2 regions of the Mycobacterium sp. NGS64 genome follow, and region 1 is predicted to be linked to the other one. Evidence: predicted binding sites of a transcription regulator. Region 1 holds the regulator's gene; the other holds the start of a gene.
The links. Region 1 encodes LexA, which represses DNA repair genes until DNA is damaged. Its sites were predicted from a motif close to CGAACANNTGTTCG; they were not measured.
Positions count from the first base shown of each region.

Region 1 (4,413 bases):
TACGCCGATCAAGACGCTGCACGTGGGGGCCGGCCTCGTGCAGGTGAGCTATCAGGGCGACCTGACCGGCGTCAGCGCCCGCTCGGAGTGGGCACCGGAAGTGGCCATCCACGAATTCGATTCGGCCGACGACGTTCTCGCCGCCGACCCGGCCGACTTCCCGGACGACACCGCGCACTACCTGTGGGCCTGGGTCGACCGGGACGCCGGGACTCTGCGCACCCGCGGGTTTTTCGCGAACCTCGGGGTGCCGGAGGACGAGGCGACCGGCTCGGCGGCGATGCGGCTCACCGACTACCTCAGCCGCGACCTGCGCATCACCCAGGGCAAGGGCTCGTTCATCGAAACCGCGTGGAACGCTGAGGGCTGGGTCGGGGTGGCCGGGCGCGTCGTCAACGACGGTGTCCGACGGGTCGGCTGAGGTCAGCCCTGCCGGTGCAGGACGGCCACGAGGTGGTCCTGCAGGGGCTGCCCCACGCCGCCCATGCGCAGCGTGTAGGACAGCTCGTCGCCGTCGATGCGCAGCGAACGGCCAAGGGCGGTAACCTCTTTGGCGCTCGGCGCCAGCCCGATCGCCGTGCTCGACAGCTCCACCTCGATGAGGCCGTCGGTCACGGCGTAGGTCCCGGTTTCGATCTCGGTGATGCCGTTCGGGTGGGCGACGATCAGCTCCACGCTGCCCGGCCGGGGCACGCGAAAATACCCCGTTTCGCCGTGTAGGGGCCTGCCGTCGGCCACCGCCTTGGTCTTTTGCCCGTAGGCCAAGAACGGCTTGCCGACGTGGGAGAAGACGACTTCCTCGAGATATTCGAACGGCTGGATCGTCGGGTAGAAGCCCGAGCCGCGGCCGGACCAGGTCCCCAGCAGGGGTGCCAGCGCCTCCAGATCGGGATGCAGGTCGGGCGGCATGGACGCCAGCCTAGCGAGTGGCCGGCTCCGGATCCGTCGGCGCGTTGCGGTGCGCGCGCAGCGCCTCGATCTCGCGCTCGAAGTCCTCGGCGGAGGAAAACGACCGGTACACCGAGGCGAACCGCAGGTAAGCCACCTCGTCGAGGTCGCGCAGCGGGCCGAGGATGGCCAGGCCGACCTCGTGGCTGGGCACCTCGGGCGACCCGGCCGCGCGAACGGTGTCTTCGACTTGCTGGGCAAGCAGGTTCAGCGCGTCGTCGTCGACCTGGCGGCCCTGGCAGGCCCGCCGCACGCCGCTGATGACCTTCTCCCTGCTGAAGGGTTCGGTGACGCCGCTGCGTTTGACCACGGCCAGCACGGCGGTTTCGACGGTGGTGAAGCGCCGCCCGCATTCGGGGCAGGAGCGTCGGCGCCGAATCGCCTGGCCTTCATCGGTTTCGCGCGAGTCGATCACCCGGGAATCCGGATGGCGGCAGAACGGACAGTGCATGACCGCTCCTTCGCCGTGCTCACCTGCGGGGCCGCAGAACACCCCGAGCGTACCGCGACGCCGGTGTCAGCCGACCGGCGCGATCAGCGTCTGGCCGGCGGCCAGCGCCGGCGAGTTCAGGTCGTTGAGCTCGCGGATCCGATCGGCAACCTGGCGGGCCGGCGCGTCCGGCGCCACCCGGTGGGCGACGTCCTGCAGGGACTCGCCGGGCTCAACCCGCACGACGGCCAGCCGATCCGGCACGGCGGCGGCCGATCCCCCGGAGTCGCCGTTGACCGCCTGCCCGACGTTGGCGACCAGCCCCAGCCACAGGGTGATGACCCCGGCGACCAACGCCAGCCCCAGCGTCGTGGCCAGCGTGACGGGACGCCTGCGATGCGGGGCGACGGACATCGCGACGCCGGTGCCGTGGTAGCGCAGCGGCGCGCCGGCCGGCCTGGACGGGCCGGGCCGACGTGAGCCGGTCAGCCCGTCCCGCCTGGGGTAAAGCCCCGGCACCGGCCCGTTGACCGGGCGCCGAACGCTGCTGGTACGCGGCGAGACGGTGTAGGTGATTGTCATCTTGCGTTCCTCCGGTCAGGTTGTTCTCGCTCGTGTGTTCGACTATATCGCTCGTATGTTCGATGTCCGAACATTTGAGCGAAGCGTGTCGAGCAAGCAAAACGCTAGACCGCACCACCGACAAATCCGGAAGCGCGACCTCTGACATGCAGCACAGGTACCCGATCTCCGCAAAAGTTACACACATGTGATTCAGCAGCTATAGGGTCTTGACGCCCGCCGCCCAAGGGTCTTTGGGCCCCGGCGACACGCCATCGAACACATGTTTGATTCTTGGTCGTCCTCCCGCTACATTCAACCCATGAGCGACAGCAACGACACTCCCTCGATCAGCTCATCCGTCGATTCGTCGCTGACCGAACGGCAGCGCACCATCCTGAACGTCATCCGCGAGTCGGTCACCACCCGCGGCTATCCGCCGAGCATCAGGGAAATCGGCGACGCCGTCGGCCTGACATCGACGTCGTCGGTGGCCCACCAGCTGCGCACCCTGGAGCGCAAGGGCTACCTGCGCCGCGACCCGAACCGGCCGCGGGCCGTGGACGTCCGCGGCAGCGAGGAGACCACCGAGGCTGCGCCCGTCACCGACGTCGCCGGCTCGGACGCGCTTCCGGAACCCAGCTACGTGCCGGTGCTCGGGCGCATCGCCGCCGGCGGACCGATCCTGGCCGAGGAGGCCGTCGAGGACGTCTTCCCGCTGCCTCGCGAGCTGGTCGGCGAGGGCACCCTGTTCCTGCTCAAGGTCGTGGGCGACTCGATGGTCGAGGCGGCGATCTGCGACGGCGACTGGGTGGTGGTGCGCCAGCAGCACGTCGCCGACAACGGCGATATCGTCGCCGCCATGATCGACGGCGAGGCCACCGTCAAAACGTTCAAGCGCGCGGGCGGTCAGGTGTGGCTGATGCCGCACAACCCGGCGTTCGACCCCATACCGGGCAACGACGCGACCGTGCTCGGCAAGGTCGTCACCGTGATCCGCAAGGTGTAGCGGCCGGCTCAGTCGGCCTTGATGAAGCCGTTGGCCTGCGCGACTTCCTCACTGGCCAACCAGATTTCGGCCAGCGTGTCGTGGTAGAGCTCGCTGCCCGGGGTGTAGTACAGGCCGAAGCGGGCGCTGGCCTTGATCGGGTAGCCGTCGGGCGCCTGGTAGGGATCCTCCAGCGGCAGGTGGATCGTCGGGCGCCCACCGGCGACCGGGGCGGCGTTGGTCACATCGGCGGCCGATTCCGGCACGTCTTCCTCGTCCGTGGCCGCGTGGCGCCCGGTTCGGGGCTCCGTCGCTCCTAGCGCCCCCGCGGCGGCCGCGGCCTCGGCGGCGCCCTCCGGGGGTTCCGGCTCCGGATAGTCGGCGTCCGGTTCCTCGGCAACCGGCACCTCGCCGACGTAGGCGGCCTCCCGCGGGGTGCGCGGAACCGCCACGTCCGGGTAGCCGGGATCGGCGTACTCGTCCTCATCGTAGCCGGGCAGGTATTCGGTGCCCGTGTAGTCGACGTCCTCGGCGGCGACTTCGGGGTATCCGGCCTCCGCCTCGGGGACGTCGTCATAGCCGGCGTCCGCCAGCGTCGCGCCCGAGGCGAGGGGGATGGAATCGGTGTCCACCGCGTCGGGGTCTTCGTCCTCGTCGGCGGCCCTGGCGTCGGCCCCGCGGGTCCAACTGACTCGCTGCGCCGGCCCGGCATCGTCGGAAAGCTGATGCTCCGGCTGCTCCAGGCCGAACGGGGCGTAGTCGGTGGCCGCCTCCGCGTCGTCGTGGCCCCAGTGGCCGTTGCCCGGGGCGTCGTAGCCGGCGGCGGCCAGGTCGCGCTCGGGCTCGTAGGCTCCGGTGTCGCCGGCGCCACGCCGACGCCGGCGGCGGCGCCAGGTGAACGCCAGCAGCACCGCGAGCAGGATCAGCAGCAGGATCGGGATCGCGGCCAGCAGCCACCACCATTGCCAGGTGAACTTCTTGGCGTGCGAGGGCATCGCCGCGGTGCTCGGCTGGTTCTGCCCGGACACCTGCAGGCCGGACAGCAACGGAGCCAGGTTGGACGGGTCGGTGCTGAACGAGTTCTTCGCCCGGTTCCAGGAGATCTTGCCGCCGGTGAACTGCTGCGACACCACGTCGCCGTCCACGGCCTGGTCGCCGACCGGGGCGCCCAGCTTGCCGCTCGGACCGCGCAGCTTGTCCCACGCGGCCTTCATCGCGCCGCGCACGACGAACGCGCCGTGGTCGGAGGTCCAGAAGATGACCGGCTTGTCGGCCGCGGCGAACGTGGCGATCCGGCTGGCCGGGCCGATGCCGCCGTCGGCCTCGTTGGCGGTGGGGAAACCGAGGTCGCTGCCGGCCGGGCCGCCCAGCGACTCGTACTTGGCGAGGATGTTGGTCTCGAGGGCGTTGGCCCCGGTGGCCGGGCTGAAGAACACCTTCCCGTTCGCGAAGTTCTGCACGACCCCGTCGCCGCCGATGGGGTACG
Region 1 is NZ_JCALCI010000001.1:1,160,115-1,164,527, reverse strand. It holds gene AC5Y4S_RS05815 (PhzF family phenazine biosynthesis protein) at 1-421, shown strand, start outside; gene AC5Y4S_RS05810 (peroxynitrite isomerase) at 424-909, opposite strand; gene nrdR (transcriptional regulator NrdR) at 920-1,399, opposite strand; gene AC5Y4S_RS05800 (LysM peptidoglycan-binding domain-containing protein) at 1,466-1,960, opposite strand; gene lexA (transcriptional repressor LexA) at 2,262-2,948, shown strand; gene AC5Y4S_RS05790 (LGFP repeat-containing protein) at 2,957-4,413, opposite strand, start outside.

Region 2 (4,413 bases), 880 kb from region 1:
GCGGTCAGCTCGAAGCCGTGGCTGCCGGCATACCAGATGCCCGGCACGCCCAGGCGCTGCGTCACGTCGGCGAGGTCGCGTCCGGACAGGACCGCCACTGGGCAGTGCGCGGCCAGCTTCCCCAGCGCCTCGACCGCGCCGGCGACCGGCCTCGCGGCGTCCGGGTCGTTGACGATTTCCGATAGCGTGCCGTCGAAGTCGTAGAACACGGCCGGCCCGCGGGCGGCCAGGGCGTCGAGCGCCTCCAGCGCGTCCGGCAGCTCCGACATCCGGCGGTCCCCGGTGCGCACCGCGATCTGGTCGAGGTCGTCGACGACCGCGTCGGCGTCACCCGCCGGGACGACACCGATGACCAACGCGAACCCGTGCTCGCGCGCGGCCCGGACCACCGCCGGGTCGTTGGTGACGACGACGCTCCGGCCCGGCCGCACGCCCTCGCCCACGAGATCGTCGCTCGACGAGAAGCCGCCGGTGTCGACGCCGGCATCCCGCAATTGCCCGACCAGTGCCTCGGTGGACCCCAATCCGGCGTCGAACAGCACCGCGTCGTGACGGCGAGGGTCGATGGTGACCGGCTCCAAGGTGGGCACCGATCCACCCTCTCACGGTGACCAAGGCCACCGGGCCCGGGTCAGCGCAGCGACGACGGGTGCGCGCGCTGCGACCGGTTCGGAAACGCCCGGGCCCTGCTCCTGCGCCGACGGTCCTTGCTGAACAGCAACACCGAGTCCTGGCTCAGCGCCACCAGCCGCGCCACGCCCAATTCAATGCCGGCCGCCAGCTGCTTGACGTCGGCCGCGGCGTCGTATTCGCCGGTGATGCCGAACACCACCTCGTCGCCGTAGCTGAGCACGCCCACCCCGGTGCTCAGCCGCACGGCGGTCGGGGGAATCGGCAGGAAGCGCTCCAACGTCCGGCCCATCAGCCGCAGCTGGTGGCGGGGACCCGGCGCGTTGGTCGCCAGCGTCACGATCGCGCGTTGCGGCAGCCGCGCCAGCAGTTGTATCACGTTGCTGCGCAACATCGTCGGCAACATGTTGAGCGCCGACTCGACGAGGCCGGGCTCGTCGGTGTGCTTGGCCTTCGGGGCTTTCCAAAGGTCGTGCACGGCCCGCAACAGCTGGACCGGGTCCTCGTGCTCGACGGGCAGATACGGCAGCATGGCCGATCGCATCGGCATCGGCACCAGGGTGCGCAGCGAGTCGGCCCGCGGTTGTTCGCCGCGGCCCAGTAGGACCGTACGGAAACCCTCGGTGATAGCCGCGAGCGCAACGTCGTTGACGGTCACCCCGAATTTGCGGCACACGCGGTCGACGTCGGCGCGCGGCACCCGCACCGTGGCGTACTTACGCATGGTCGTGACCGCGCCGACTGCAGGCCGCGCCGCCGGCCACACCGCCCCGACGAGGGAGTCCGCCAGCCCCGCAGCCCGCCCGAGCGCGTCGATCCAGCCGCGCTTGTCGCCCTGTGTCGGCGAAACCCCTTTGGGGCCGGCGTGATTGGCGAACGTGTCCCGGTCGGCGTCGTCGCAGAGTCGGGTGAGCAGGTGGGCGGCCGAGTGGCCGTCGGCCAGCCAGTGATGGACCTTCATCAGAATCGCCCACCGGTTGCCGCGCAGCCCCTCGATGACCCAGCACTCCCACAGCGGACGGTCCAGGTCGAGGGGGCGCTCCAGGGCATGGGCGATGGCCCGCGACAATTCGGCGTCATCGCCCGGTCGCCGAACCGCCACCCGGCGCACGTGATGGGCGAAATCGAGTCCCGGGCAGTCGAGCCACTCGAAGTCCTGGGTTCGCAGCACCTGCGTGCACCGCGGAATCGACGGAAGTCGTTGCGCCAGCAGCTCTTTCAGTAGTTCGTCATCGGGGGCGGGCCCGTCGACGATGGCGACCGCCCCGATCGCCAGGCTGGCATGCTGCTCGGGGAACGCCGTGTCCAGTGTCTTCACCTGCGCCATGCTTCGTCCCCGCCGTCGAATTTTGATCTTGTACCAGTATCTGCGCGGCAGGTTATGCCCGGTAGGCCCCGCAGCGTTAAGACCTTGTTTAGGAGTTGAAGATCCGTTTAACAACCGTTGTCACGAGCCAGGGTTAAATCGAACATACATTCGAGTAGACTCGGCGACGTGGGTTGGTTTAATGGGCCGCTGAGCTGGTCGGAAATGGAGCGGGTGCTCGACGGCAAGCCGCGCCACGCCGGCGCGCCGGCGGATCCTCCCGAGGACGCCCCGTTGTCGCGCAGGCGCGGGACGTACCAGCCGCCCGACGACACCCGGCCGGCCCGCTCCTCCGTCCCGTATGCCGAGCTGCACGCGCACTCGGCGTTCAGCTTCCTCGACGGCGCCAGCACCCCCGAGGAGATGGTGGAGGAGGCCGCCCGGCTGGGCCTGCGCGCCCTGGCGCTGACCGACCACGACGGCCTGTACGGGGCGGTGCGGTTCGCCGAAGCGGCCGCCGAACTCGAGCTGCGCACCGTCTTCGGCGCCGAACTCTCACTGGGGCCGGGCGCCCGCACCGAGCAACCCGACCCGCCCGGCCCGCACCTGTTGGTGTTGGCCCGCGGCCCGGAGGGTTACCGGCGGCTGTCGCGGCAGCTGGCCGCGGCGCACCTGGCCGGCGGGGAGAAGGGCAAGCCGCGCTACGACATCGACGCACTGACCGAGGCCGCCGGCGGGCACTGGCACGTCCTGACCGGCTGCCGCAAAGGCCATGTGCGCCAGGCGCTTTACCAGGGCGGTCCGGACGCGGCGGAGCGGGCTCTGGCCGACCTGGTGGACCGGTTCGGAGCGCATCGGGTCAGCGTCGAGCTGACCCGGCACGGTCACCCGCTCGACGACGAACGCAACGCCGCGCTGGCCGGGATCGCGCCGCGCTTCGGCGTCGGCGTCGTCGCCACCACCGCAGCGCATTTCGCGGATCCGTCGCGCGGGCGGCTGGCCATGGCGATGGGCGCCATCCGGGCCCGAGAGTCCCTGGATTCGGCCGCCGGGTGGCTCGCCCCGCTGGGCGGTTCGCACCTGCGGTCCGGCGAGGAGATGGCCCGCTTGTTCGCCTGGCGCCCCGAAGCGGTGACGGCCGCCGCCGAGCTCGGCGAGCAGTGCGCGTTCGGGCTGGCGCTCATCGCGCCGCAGCTGCCGCCGTTCGACGTGCCCGACGGGCACACCGAGGACAGCTGGCTGCGGCACCTGACCATGGCGGGCGCGCGGGAGCGCTACGGGCTCCCGGAATCAGCGCCGCGCGCCTACGCCCAGATCGAGCACGAGCTGAAAGTCATTGCGCACCTGACGTTTCCGGGTTACTTCCTGGTGGTGCACGACATCGCCCGGTTCTGCCGCCAGAACAACATCCTGTGCCAGGGCAGGGGGTCGGCGGCCAATTCCGCGGTCTGCTACGCCCTCGGGGTCACGGCGGTGGATCCGGTGGCCAACGAGCTGCTGTTCGAGCGCTTCCTGTCGCCGGCGCGCGACGGGCCGCCCGACATCGACATGGACATCGAATCGGACCAGCGCGAGAAGGTCATCCAGTACGTCTACGACAAGTACGGCCGGGACTACGCCGCCCAGGTCGCCAACGTCATCACCTACCGGGGCCGGATCGCGGTGCGCGACATGGCCCGTGCCCTGGGCTTTTCGCAGGGGCAGCAGGACGCGTGGAGCAAGCAGATCAGCCACTGGAACGGGCTCGCCGACTCACCCGACATCGAAGACATCCCGCCGGCGGTGATCGATCTGGCCAACCAGATCCGGAACCTGCCGCGGCACATGGGCATCCATTCCGGCGGCATGGTGATCTGCGACCGCCCCATCGCCGACGTGTGTCCGGTGGAGTGGGCGCGCATGGAGAACCGCAGCGTCCTGCAATGGGACAAGGACGACTGCGCGGCAATCGGTTTGGTGAAGTTCGACCTGCTCGGGCTGGGCATGCTCTCGGCGCTGCACTACGCCATCGACCTGGTGGCCGAACACAAGGGGATCGAGGTGGACCTGGCCCGCCTCGACCTCTCCGAGCCGGCGGTGTACGAGATGCTGTGCCGCGCCGATTCCGTTGGCGTGTTCCAGGTGGAGTCGCGGGCCCAGATGGCTACCCTGCCCAGGCTCAAGCCGCGGGTGTTCTACGACCTGGTGGTGGAGGTCGCGCTGATCCGCCCCGGTCCCATCCAGGGCGGGTCGGTGCACCCCTACATCCGCCGGCGCAACGGCGTCGACCCGGTCGTCTACGACCACCCGTCCATGGAGCCCGCGTTGCGAAAGACGTTGGGAGTGCCGCTTTTTCAGGAACAGCTGATGCAGCTCGCCGTCGACTGCGCCGGCTTTTCCGCCGCCGAGGCCGACCAGCTGCGCCGCGCCATGGGCTCCAAGCGCTCGACCGAGCGGATGCGACGGCTGCGCGGCCGGTTCTACGACGGCATGCGCGA
Region 2 is NZ_JCALCI010000001.1:275,370-279,782, forward strand. It holds gene otsB (trehalose-phosphatase) at 1-590, opposite strand, end outside; gene AC5Y4S_RS01400 (wax ester/triacylglycerol synthase domain-containing protein) at 632-1,957, opposite strand; gene AC5Y4S_RS01405 (error-prone DNA polymerase) at 2,126-4,413, shown strand, end outside.
Region 2: the regulator LexA is predicted to act here: its motif matches at 2,097-2,110, upstream of AC5Y4S_RS01405 (error-prone DNA polymerase).